Regions from separate parts of the Kitasatospora sp. GP30 genome, predicted to be linked through region 2. Evidence: riboswitches for the same ligand, from Rfam matches in the RefSeq annotation. Region 2 holds a riboswitch; the other holds the start of a gene.
The links. Region 2 has a riboswitch for cyclic di-AMP ahead of P3T35_RS10855 (LysM peptidoglycan-binding domain-containing protein). Riboswitches for the same ligand answer to the same signal wherever they lie in the genome.
Positions count from the first base shown of each region.

Region 1: another riboswitch for cyclic di-AMP. It lies ahead of P3T35_RS39730 (glycoside hydrolase family 16 protein); the one in region 2 lies ahead of P3T35_RS10855 (LysM peptidoglycan-binding domain-containing protein).

Region 1 covers NZ_JARZAH010000076.1:1,724-6,699, reverse strand. Annotated here, with positions in the region: gene P3T35_RS39740 (IclR family transcriptional regulator) at 1-226, shown strand, start outside; gene P3T35_RS39735 (hypothetical protein) at 262-690, shown strand; gene P3T35_RS39730 (glycoside hydrolase family 16 protein) at 701-2,041, opposite strand; cyclic di-AMP (ydaO/yuaA leader) riboswitch at 2,044-2,177, opposite strand; gene P3T35_RS39725 (ribonuclease) at 2,473-2,868, shown strand; gene P3T35_RS39720 (class I SAM-dependent methyltransferase) at 2,984-4,045, opposite strand; gene P3T35_RS39715 (DUF1059 domain-containing protein) at 4,268-4,462, opposite strand; gene P3T35_RS39710 (phenolic acid decarboxylase) at 4,641-4,976, shown strand.
Region 2 covers NZ_JARZAH010000005.1:200,237-205,212, reverse strand. Annotated here, with positions in the region: gene P3T35_RS10865 (pseudouridine synthase) at 1-304, opposite strand, end outside; gene P3T35_RS10860 (serine hydrolase domain-containing protein) at 442-1,842, shown strand; cyclic di-AMP (ydaO/yuaA leader) riboswitch at 2,007-2,173, shown strand; gene P3T35_RS10855 (LysM peptidoglycan-binding domain-containing protein) at 2,177-2,992, shown strand; gene P3T35_RS10850 (MarR family transcriptional regulator) at 3,135-3,557, opposite strand; gene P3T35_RS10845 (TIGR03619 family F420-dependent LLM class oxidoreductase) at 3,748-4,650, shown strand; gene P3T35_RS10840 (methylated-DNA--[protein]-cysteine S-methyltransferase) at 4,708-4,976, opposite strand, start outside.

The sequences.
Region 1 (4,976 bases), on a different contig from region 2:
GCTGGCCCAGGCCCGCGAGGTCGGCTATGTGATCGACGACCAGGAGCAGGAGATCGGGGTGCGCTGCATCGCGGTGGCGGTGCCGGGCGCGCCGACTCCGACGGCGCTGTCGGTGTCCGGTCCGGAGGCCAGGATCCGGGCGCTGGAGGAGCAGAGCGGGGGCGAGCCACTGGTCAGCGTGATGCAGGGAATCGCCGAACGCCTCGGCAGCGTGCTCGCGCCCTGACGCTTCGAATAGTCGTGGTGGCCTAGAGTGACGCCATGCGCTCGCTGCTCGTGCCCCTGCTCAGCGCCGCCGTGCTGGCCGGCCACCCCGCCGATCTCATGGTGGTGCCGCTCGACCCGGATCCGGCCCCGCCCGGCGGCACCACCACGGTTCGCGCCCTCCTGGCCAACAACGGGCCCGATGTAGCCGGGAAGTTCACCGTGACGGTCCGGCTGCCCGCCCGGACCCATGCCGTCGGGCCGTACTTCCCGACCGACTGCACCCCCGACCTCCTTGGCACCGTGGTCCGTTGCAGCTTCCCGGCCGGGCTCGGGGCGCTGCGGTCGGCGACCGCGCTGGTGCCGATCCGGATTTCCGACGGCGCGTCAGGAACCCTCACCGGCGGGCGGGTTGAGGTGCAGAGCGCGAACGACCCGGACCACTCGAACGACACGGGGTCGTTCGTGGTCCGGGTCGTCCGGTAACCGGCCGGCGTCAGCGGTAGACGCGCACGTAGTCGGCCGCCATGGTGATCGGGGTCGAAGTCGACGGCGCGGGGTGGTACTTGCCCGCACTGACGGACAGGTCCAGGATCAGGCTGGCCGACCAGTTCTGGCCGACGCCCTTGCCGTCGGAGAAGACCTTGACGCCGTTGACGTACCAGTCGACCGAGTTGGCGCCGTAGTAGGTGCCGACGGTCACCCACGCGCCCGGCTTGATCGCGTTGGCGTCCCTGAACCCCATGTAGGCGGTGTTGACGTGGTTGGTCAGCTCCAGCACGTTCGGGTTGTCGGGGTGGTACTCGAAGGAGTCGATCTCACCGTGGCTGGTCCCCAGCGCGGTGTTGCCGTTCTCCCAGGTCCAGAACGACGCCCAGGCGCCCTGCTGGGTCGGCAGCTGCACCCGGGTCTCGGCGTAGTCGCCGGTGTGCACCTGGAAGTTCTGCGGGGACTTCTGGGTGGTGAGCAGACCGGTGTTCCAGGCCTTGTCGCCGTTCTCCAGGACCTTGGTGCTGGGCGTGGCGGTGAAGGTGGCGTCGCCGTTGGCGATGGTGACCGCGGACGGGTCGAGCCAGTCGAGCTTGTTGTCGTTGGGGTTGTGGGTGCCGTAGTGGTAGGCGCCGCTGGTGGTGTCGTTCCAGCGGTTGGTGTCCACGCTGCTGCCGTTGAACTCGTCCGACCAGGCCAGCGACTTGCCGGCGATCGGCGAGGCCGGGGCCGAGGGGGACGGAGGCGTGGACGGGACGGGAGTGGGGGCCGGGGTGGGCGTGGAGCCGGGCGCCGGGGCCGGCGCGGGCTTGGGCGCCGGGGCCGGGGCCGGGGTCGGCGCGGGCTTGGGCGCCGGGGTCGGCGTCGGCTTGGGTGCGGGAGTCGGGGCCGGCGCGGGCTTGGGCGCCGGGGTCGGCGCCGGGGCGGTCTTGGCAACGGTGAGCTGCTTGCTCGCCAGGTTGTGCCAGGCACCGGCCTGGTCCTGGTAGTAGCCGAAGACGGTGTAGCTGCCGATCGGGAAGCTGCGGGCGCCGGTGGTCATCGAGACCCCGCCCGGGCAGAGCTGCACATTGCTGTGCGAGCCGGGGAAGTCGAGGTTGTGGCCGGCCGCGTCGCGCACGCCGACGCCGAGCTTCTTCACGGTGAAGCAGGAGCTGGAGTGCACGGTCAGGTCGGCGGTGACGTTGGCGTTGGTGGCGGCGCTGGTCGGGGTCAGGCGGTCCTGGGTGACGGTCGGCGCGGCGGCAGGGCTGGCCCAGGCGTTGACCTGGCCGACCATCGGCACGGCGAGCAGACCCAGGGCGCCGGCGACGATGCCGAGGCGGGCTGGGGTGGCGGCAGGGATCACGGCAGTTCCTCGTGCGACGCCTGCGGAGTTAGCTGTCGGGTTCGGGCCGCACTGTGCCCGGCCGTCGCTCGCGGGAGCGGACGGCCTCACCCCTAGCCGCGGCGCACCCCGCACACCACTTGGGCGTGCGAGCAGAGTCGCGGCACTACTGGGTCCCCCGCTCCTGCCCATGGCGATGCTGTGGTCACCGCCGTCGGGCAGGCAGGACTCGGCGTCCCGACGATGGATCCGCCGGAGTCGGCGAACGCGTGCAGGCTAGGCAGATGATGTGATCATTAACAATGTTTAAGAAGTGTCGCAAGGGTCACACCGACCCCTGCCGCCCCCGTCGGCGACGCCCACAAGTAGCCTGCGCAGCAGGCAAGTTACGTGGACATGAAGTCTTGCGCGACACCTTCCCAGGAAGCTCCCAGGACTCCAGACTGCTGCACATGCAGACTCTTCTACGCGCGTTGAAGTCGCGTACCGCGTCCGTGCTGACCGTCGGCCTGCTCACCCTGGCCCCCACCGTTCTCGTCGCCACCGACGCCCACGCCGATGTGAGCGGCAACATCTGCCAGAGCGCCCTCCCCCAGCAGGCCGACGACACTCTGAACGAGATCGCCAACGGCGGCCCGTTCCCGTACTCCCAGGACGGCGTGGTCTTCCAGAACCGCGAGGGCGTCCTGCCGGCCCAGTCCTACGGCTACTACCACGAGTACACCGTGGTCACCCCGGGCATCTCCACCCGCGGTGCCCGCAGAATCATCACCGGCGAGGGTGACCAGGAGGACTACTACACCTCCGACCACTACTCCACGTTCTACCTGATCGACTTCACCTGCTGATCACCTGCTGACCGGGCTACGGCACGGTCCAGCCCCTCCCGAGGCGGTTCGGGAGGGGCTGGACCGCTCGTACGGCCACCTGCTCGCGGTGTACACCCGGTCCCCCTGGCTCCGGCTACCTGCTCGCGGCGTACACACGGTTCACCGGACTCTCGGCGGCGAGCCTCCAGTGATGCAGCCCGGCGTCGTCGGCGAGGTGCCGCATGACATCCTCACCGGCGTGGTTGCCCAGTGCCGTCGGCCCCTGCTGGGCCAGCGCCGAGGGCAGGCAGACCGCGACGGAGGCAGCGGTCAGCGCCCGGCCGATCGGATTGGCGTTGGCCGTGACGTCCGCGGAGGCGTTGGGCTCGACGATCATGCAGCTCCCGCCGTCGGCCAGGACCTGCTCGGCGTGGCGCAGAGCCGCGCCCGGGTCGCCCATGTCGTGCAGGCAGTCGAAGAAGGTGATCAGGTCATATCCGCTGCCTGGGAAGTCCTGGGCCGTAGCCACCTGGAAGTCGACCCGTTCAGCGAGGCGCTGCTCGGCGGCGATCGCCCGCGCCGCCTCGATCGACGGCTGGTGGAAGTCGAAGCCGTGGAACCGCGACCGGGGATAGGCGCGCGCCATCAGCAGCGTCGAGTAGCCGTAGCCGCAGCCCACGTCGGCCACCCGGCCGCCGTTCCGCAGCTTCCGCTCGGTGCCGTTCATCGCCGGGATCCACTCCGGCACCAGTGCGCCCGCGTAACCGGGACGGAAGAACTTGGCGGTACCGGAGAACAGCGCGCTGCTGTGCTGCTCCCAACCGACCCCGCTCCCGGTGCGGAACGCCTCCAGCAGCGAGTCCTCGGTCGCGTACAGCGCCTGCAGGAGCGTGAAGAATCCGCCGGCATAGGTCGGGACCTCCGGGTAGGCGAGCACTGCGGCGTGCGCGTCCGGGAGCAGGTAGGTGTCGTTCGCCGCGTCGTACTCCACGTACTCCCCGGCCACCTGGGCGGCCAGCCACTCGCGCACGTAGCGCTCCTGGAGACCGGTCAGCTCCGCCAGCCGGGCGCTGGTCATCGGACCGGCGCCGGCCATCGCGGTGTAGAGCCCGAGCCGGTCGCCAAGCGCGGTGCAGAGCCCTGCGACGGCCGCCCCGGCATCCGTGACGACCCGCACCAGGAACTCCATCGCCTGGTCCTCCTCGGCGGAATTCATCGCGCCGCCCCTGGCGTCCTCGGCCACTGTGACCACCTCCTCGGCGCACCTCCAGTCCAGCAGACCCGTACCGCCCCGGCCATACGGAAGCTCCCGCAGGACTCCGGTAGGACTCCTGTAGGCGGCGGGGGCGGCTCGACGGATGTCCAGGCATGGACGAACGCATGTCCAGGCATGGACGTGTGTTCACGTGTGCCCGTGTTCAGGCATGCCTGTCCGGGTTCAGGTGTGCTGGAGCACCAGCTCGTCCTTGAGCGTCGCGCGGATCTGGTCGCGCAGCTCCTTGCTTTCCTGGTGTCCGTGCACCGAGACCGCGTGCTCGGCGGCGGCACGGACCACCTCTTCCTCCTCGCCGGTGATGCACAGCGTGCAGTTGCTCTCGCTGGGGAACTCTCGACAGTCGGCGACCTTGCGCATGGTGGACCTCCCGACCCGGCACGCCGCCGCACCCACCGGAGGGCCACCGGCTGGCCGGACGGCCGACGGGCCGCGGCACGCGCGTGTCGCGTCACCATTCTCCCTCCGCAGCGCCATTCCGATAGCGTGGGAGGAGTCCCACAACCGCGACTTTTTCCGACCGGAGAACTCCCCCGCCATGAGCGAGACCGCTGCCCTGCCCGCCTTCGCCGGGCGGACGTACCTCTTCCAGGTCGACAACGGAGCCGTCTTCCGCAACGCCTACTCGGCCGACGGCAAGCGACTGCACTGGGAGGGGCTGGGCGAGTCGGCCGGCCAGTGGGAGGACGTCGAGCTGAAGGTCGCCGAGGTCGCGCCGCAGATCTACTTCGTGAGCTGGACCGAGCAGACCGGGATCACGGTCAGCCATGTGATGGACCTGGGCGCGCTGACGGTGCGGGTGTTCTGGACCTTCGAGGGCGAGGGCGGCCGGGTCGGCGAACTGCACACCGGCACGCTGGAACCGGTCATCTGA
Region 2 (4,976 bases):
GCTCGTCCCGGTGCACCAGCTCCACCGGGAACGGGACCGGCGTCTCGACGGGCAGATCGCGGTGGAACCAGACGCTGGCGCCGGCCTGATAAGGGGTGGCCGCGTCGATCGGGCCGTCGGCGGTGACGATCTCGCCGCCCTGGACCATCTCGGCGAGCCGGTCCCCCACCTCGTCCGGGAGCCGGTGCGCCAGGTAGTCGGCGACCGTGGCCCAGCTACCGTCCAGCGGCAGTCGGACCCGCACCGGATCGACTCCCTGCCGCTGGGGCAGCGGGGCGGGGGCGGGCGGGGTCCGGCGTCTCATGCAGCAGAGCTTATAGAGGAGCGTTCCCACCCCGCCCGGGCGGCCGGGCCGCGCCGGGGACGGACCGGCTGCGAATTGCCGGGCTGTCGCGGGTCCGGCCGGGTATGGTCGGTCGTCGGCCATCCACCCAGCCGCGAATGCGAGGTCAGATGTCGGTCGTCTCCGACGAGTTGCTCCCGCTGGAACTGCTTCCGCAGACCCGCCGGGCCCTGCTCCACCGGATCGCGGTCGGCCAGGCGGAGGGCCGGACGCCCTCGCTGGTCGGGGCCGTGATGCGCAGCGGGCGCATGGCCTGGTCCGGCGCGCGCAGCATGATCGAGGGCCACGCGCCCGACGCCAACGTGCAGTTCCGGATCGGCTCGATTACCAAGACCTTCACCGCCGTGCTGGTGCTGCGGCTGCGTGACGAGGGCCTGCTCGATCTGGCCGACCCACTGGAGCAGCACCTGCCCGGCACCGCCGCCGGGCACGCCACCATCCGCGAGCTGCTCTCCCACACCGCGGGGCTGGCCGCGGAGCCGCCCGGCCCGTGGTGGGAGCGCACCCCCGGCTCGCTGCGCCCGGAGCTGTCCGATCTGCTGGAGGAGCAGCCGTTCCGGTACCCGGCCGGGGAGCGCTTCCGCTACTCCAACCCGGGGTACGCGCTGCTGGGCGCGCTGGTCGCGCGGCTGCGCGGCGAGCCGTGGGGGGAGGTGCTGCGCCACGAGGTGCTGGAGCCGCTGGGGTTGATCCGCACCGCGCTGCTGCCGCAGGCCCCGCACGCGGGCGGGTTCGCGGTGCACCCGTGGGCCGACGTGATGTTGCCGGAGCCGCTCACCGACACCGGGGAGATGGCGCCGGCCGGCCAACTCTGGTCCACAGCAGCCGATTTGTGCCGGTGGGCGGCGTTCCTGGTCGGCGGGGACGACAAGGTGCTGGCCGCCGGGACGCTGGCCGAGATGCGCCGGCCTGCGAGCGCGCCCGAGGGCGATTGGACGCTCTGCCACGGCCTGGGCCTGGAGGTGAAGCGGCAGGACGGCCGGCTGCTGGTGGGCCACACCGGCTCGATCCCGGGGTTCGTGGCCGGGTTGTGGGCGAGCGAGAGCGAGGATCTGGCGGGGGTCGCGCTGGCCAATGTGACGTCCGGCACGTCCGCGGGAACGATCGCCGCCGATCTGGTGCGGATCGTGGCCGAGCACGAGCCGCGGTTCCCGGCGCCGTGGCGCCCGTTCACCGACGCCGATCCGAGCCTGCTCGCGCTGACCGGGCCCTGGTACTGGGGGACGAGGTCGCTCGCCGTGCATCTGCGGGCGGGCGGCGAGCTGGAGCTGCGGGAGCCGGCCACCGCCTCGGCGCCCACTCGGCTGCGCCCGGAGGCCGACGGCAGCTGGACCTGTCTGGACGGCTACTACGCGGGCGAGCCACTGCGGGTCGGCCATGCCGCGGACGGCTCGGTCACCCACCTTGACCTGGGCGGACTCATCCTGACCAGAGCGCCGTACGGCCCGGCGGAGGCGATTCCGGGAGGTGTCGACCCGACCGGCTGGCACGTCGGCTGACTCATCGTCAGAGGCCCCGGTCGATCTCCCACGACTTCCCCGGCCGAAACATGAGACAGCTCACATCAGCTTGTGATACGGCCGATGGTTTGTTTACGGTTCTTCTCGTTCGTCCTCACACGAACCTCGCTCTCCGGAACGCCGAGCCTTGCCGCCGGACCGAGCGAGCACGTGCACCCAAGCACCACGGCAAGGGCGGGGGACCCACAGGTAAGACCGCCCCACCCGGAGCTTCTCCGGGCGGGGCTTGGGGTGAAGCCGCGCCTAGCGCGGCCGGGCAACTCCAGCCCGAACCCGACAGCTCACCTCGTAGGCGTGGGAGAGGAAACACTTCATGCTCTCGACCAACGGTCGTCCCAGCCTGCCCAGCCGCTCCGCCCTCAAGCGCGCCGTCGCCGTCGCCGTGGTGGCCGGTGTGGGCGCCGGTCTCCCGCTGATCGCCGCCGGTGGCGCCAACGCCGCCACCCCGCAGCAGTACGGCCACCACGCCGTGCAGTCCCACCACGAGGGCGCTGCCCCGGTCGCCGCCCAGCCGGCCGCCGCGCAGGCCCCGGCCCAGGCCGCCCCGGCGAGCTACACCGTCGTCTCCGGCGACACCCTGTTCAAGATCGCCAACGCCCACAACGTGCAGGGCGGCTGGCAGAAGCTCTACGACCTGAACAAGTCGGTGCTCAGCAACCCGAACGTGATCTACCCGGGTCAGCACCTGGCCCTGGGTGCCGCCCAGCAGCAGGCCGCCGCCCCGGCGCCGGCCCAGCAGCAGAGCGCCCCGGTCCAGCACAAGTCCGCCCCGGCCGCGAGCACCTCCGCCGCCGTGCAGACCACCACCCAGGCCGCCGCCCCGGCGCCGGTCGCCTCCACCCCGGGCTCGCTGCAGGCGCTGGCCGCCTCCATCGTCCCGGCCGACCAGCTGGCCTCGTTCGACCAGATCATCAGCCACGAGAGCGGCTGGAACGTGTCCGCCACCAACCCGAGCTCCGGCGCCTACGGCCTGCCGCAGGCCCTGCCCGGCAACAAGATGGCGTCCGCCGGTGCCGACTGGCAGACCAACCCGGCCACCCAGCTGCGCTGGGCCCTGCAGTACATGAACCAGACCTACGGCAGCCCGAACGCCGCTTGGGCGTTCTGGCAGACCCACTCGGCGTACTAAGCCGGGTGACCCGGTCTCACCGGTCGGACCTGTCCGACCGACCGGTGCTGCTGTACCGCTGATCCCCTCTCAGCCCTTGGCCGGTCGGCCCGACTCCGCGTCGGGCCGGCCGGCCTCGGCGTTTCCTGGGACGGCGGCGGGGTCAGTCGGCTTCGCCGTAGCGCACCAGATAGCGGGCGAAGCCGGCCAGGTCGTCGTCGTCCCAGTCGGTGAACCGCTCCAGGAAGGACTGCCGGCGCATCTGGTAGGCCTCGTTGAGCAGTTTCAGGCCCGCCTCGCTGGGCCGCAGGATCTGGCCGCGGTGGTCGTCGGGGTCCACCTCCCGGACGATCACCCCGATCCTCTCCAGTGCGCCGACCTGCCGGCTGACCGTGGACTTGTCGAGCATGAAGTGGGCCGCCAGGTCGGCCGCCCGGCAGCCGCCGCGCTCGTGCATCAGGTCGAGCATGCTGTAGCTCACCAGGGACAGCTCGGGGTGCAGCTGCGAGGCCTTGTGCCGGGCCCGCCGGGCGAAGGCTGTCAGCTCGCGCTGGATGGTCTCGATCGAGGCGTCTCGGCCGGACAACGACGTCTCCTACAGGGCAAGGGCTACGGTTACCAGTGGCTACTGGTTGCAGAGCACAACATTACTGCCAGCGCGGCCACCCAGGGTGACATGGCCACCCCGGTGGCTGACGTCCTGTCAGGTATTTTCTAGGGTGGCGCCCGGGGGCGGGCGACTCGCCGGTCCCGGAACTCGGGAGAGGTGACTCAGCATGCAGCTGGGAGTGTCCCTGGAACCGCCGCGCTGGCCGACCGGCGCCGGCGGCTTGGTCCTGCAGACCGCACTGCGGGCCGAACAGCTCGGCCTGGACTATCTGCTGGCGTCGGACCATCTGCTGCACAGCGAAGGCGGCGCGGTCCTCGATCCACTGACCCTGCTCTCGGCGGTGGCCGGCGCGACCTCGCGGATCCGGCTCGCCACCAGCATCCTGGCGCTGCCCTACCGCCACCCGCTCACGGTCGCCCAGCAGGCGGCGGGGCTGGATGTGCTCTCCGGCGGACGGTTCGCGCTCGGCGTCGGCACCGGCTGGGATCCGGCGGAGTTCGCCGCCCTCGGCCTCGACGTGCGACAGCGCGGCGCCCGCACCGACGAGGCGCTGGCCGTGCTGCGGGCGCTCTGGAACGGCGCGCCGGTCGACTTCGAGGGCCGGTTCACCACGCTGGCCAAGGCGGTGCCCGCGACCGCGCCGCGCGCCAAGGGAGGGCCGGACATCTGGGTCGGCGGGCAGAGTGACGCCGCGCTGCGCCGGGCGCTCCGGTTCGGTGACGGCTGGCACGGCGGGGTGAGCACGCCGGAGCAGGTGCACGAGGTACGTGGGCGGCTGGACGCCTTCGGCGAGCAGGTCGACCGCGATCCGAGCGATCTGATGCTCTCCTCGGTGTGCTTCGTGGTGCCGCCCGGTTTCGAGCCGGCGGTGCCGCTGCCCGGTGAGCCGCTGGGCGGGCCGGGCGCGAGCACGGCGCAGCTGGTCGACGCACTCGGCCGGCTCGGCAGCGCGGGACTGTCCCTGGTCTCGCTCTGGATGCCGCTGGACGCGCTGCAGCTGCACGACGCCCTCGACTGGGTGGCCACCGAACTGCTCGGCCAGCTGCGCGCCGTCGAGCCCGCCGAGTAGACGCCGTTTGCGGACGGTGCGCGGGCGGCCCGGTAACCGGCCGCCCGCGCACCGTGATCAGCCGAGCTGCTGCGGCACGGCCCCCTCGCGCGCCAGCAGGAACTCCTTGCGCTCCAGCCCGCCCGCATAGCCGGTGAGCGCGCCGGTCGCGCCGACCACCCGGTGGCACGGCCGCACCAGCAGCACCGGGTTCGCCCCGATCGCGGCGCCGACCGCCCGGACGGCCGCGCGCGGCGCCCCGATCTGCTCGGCGAGCCGCCCATAGGTCGTGGTGGCGCCGTACGGAATGGCGTCGACGGCCTGCCAGACCCGCTGCTGGAACTCGG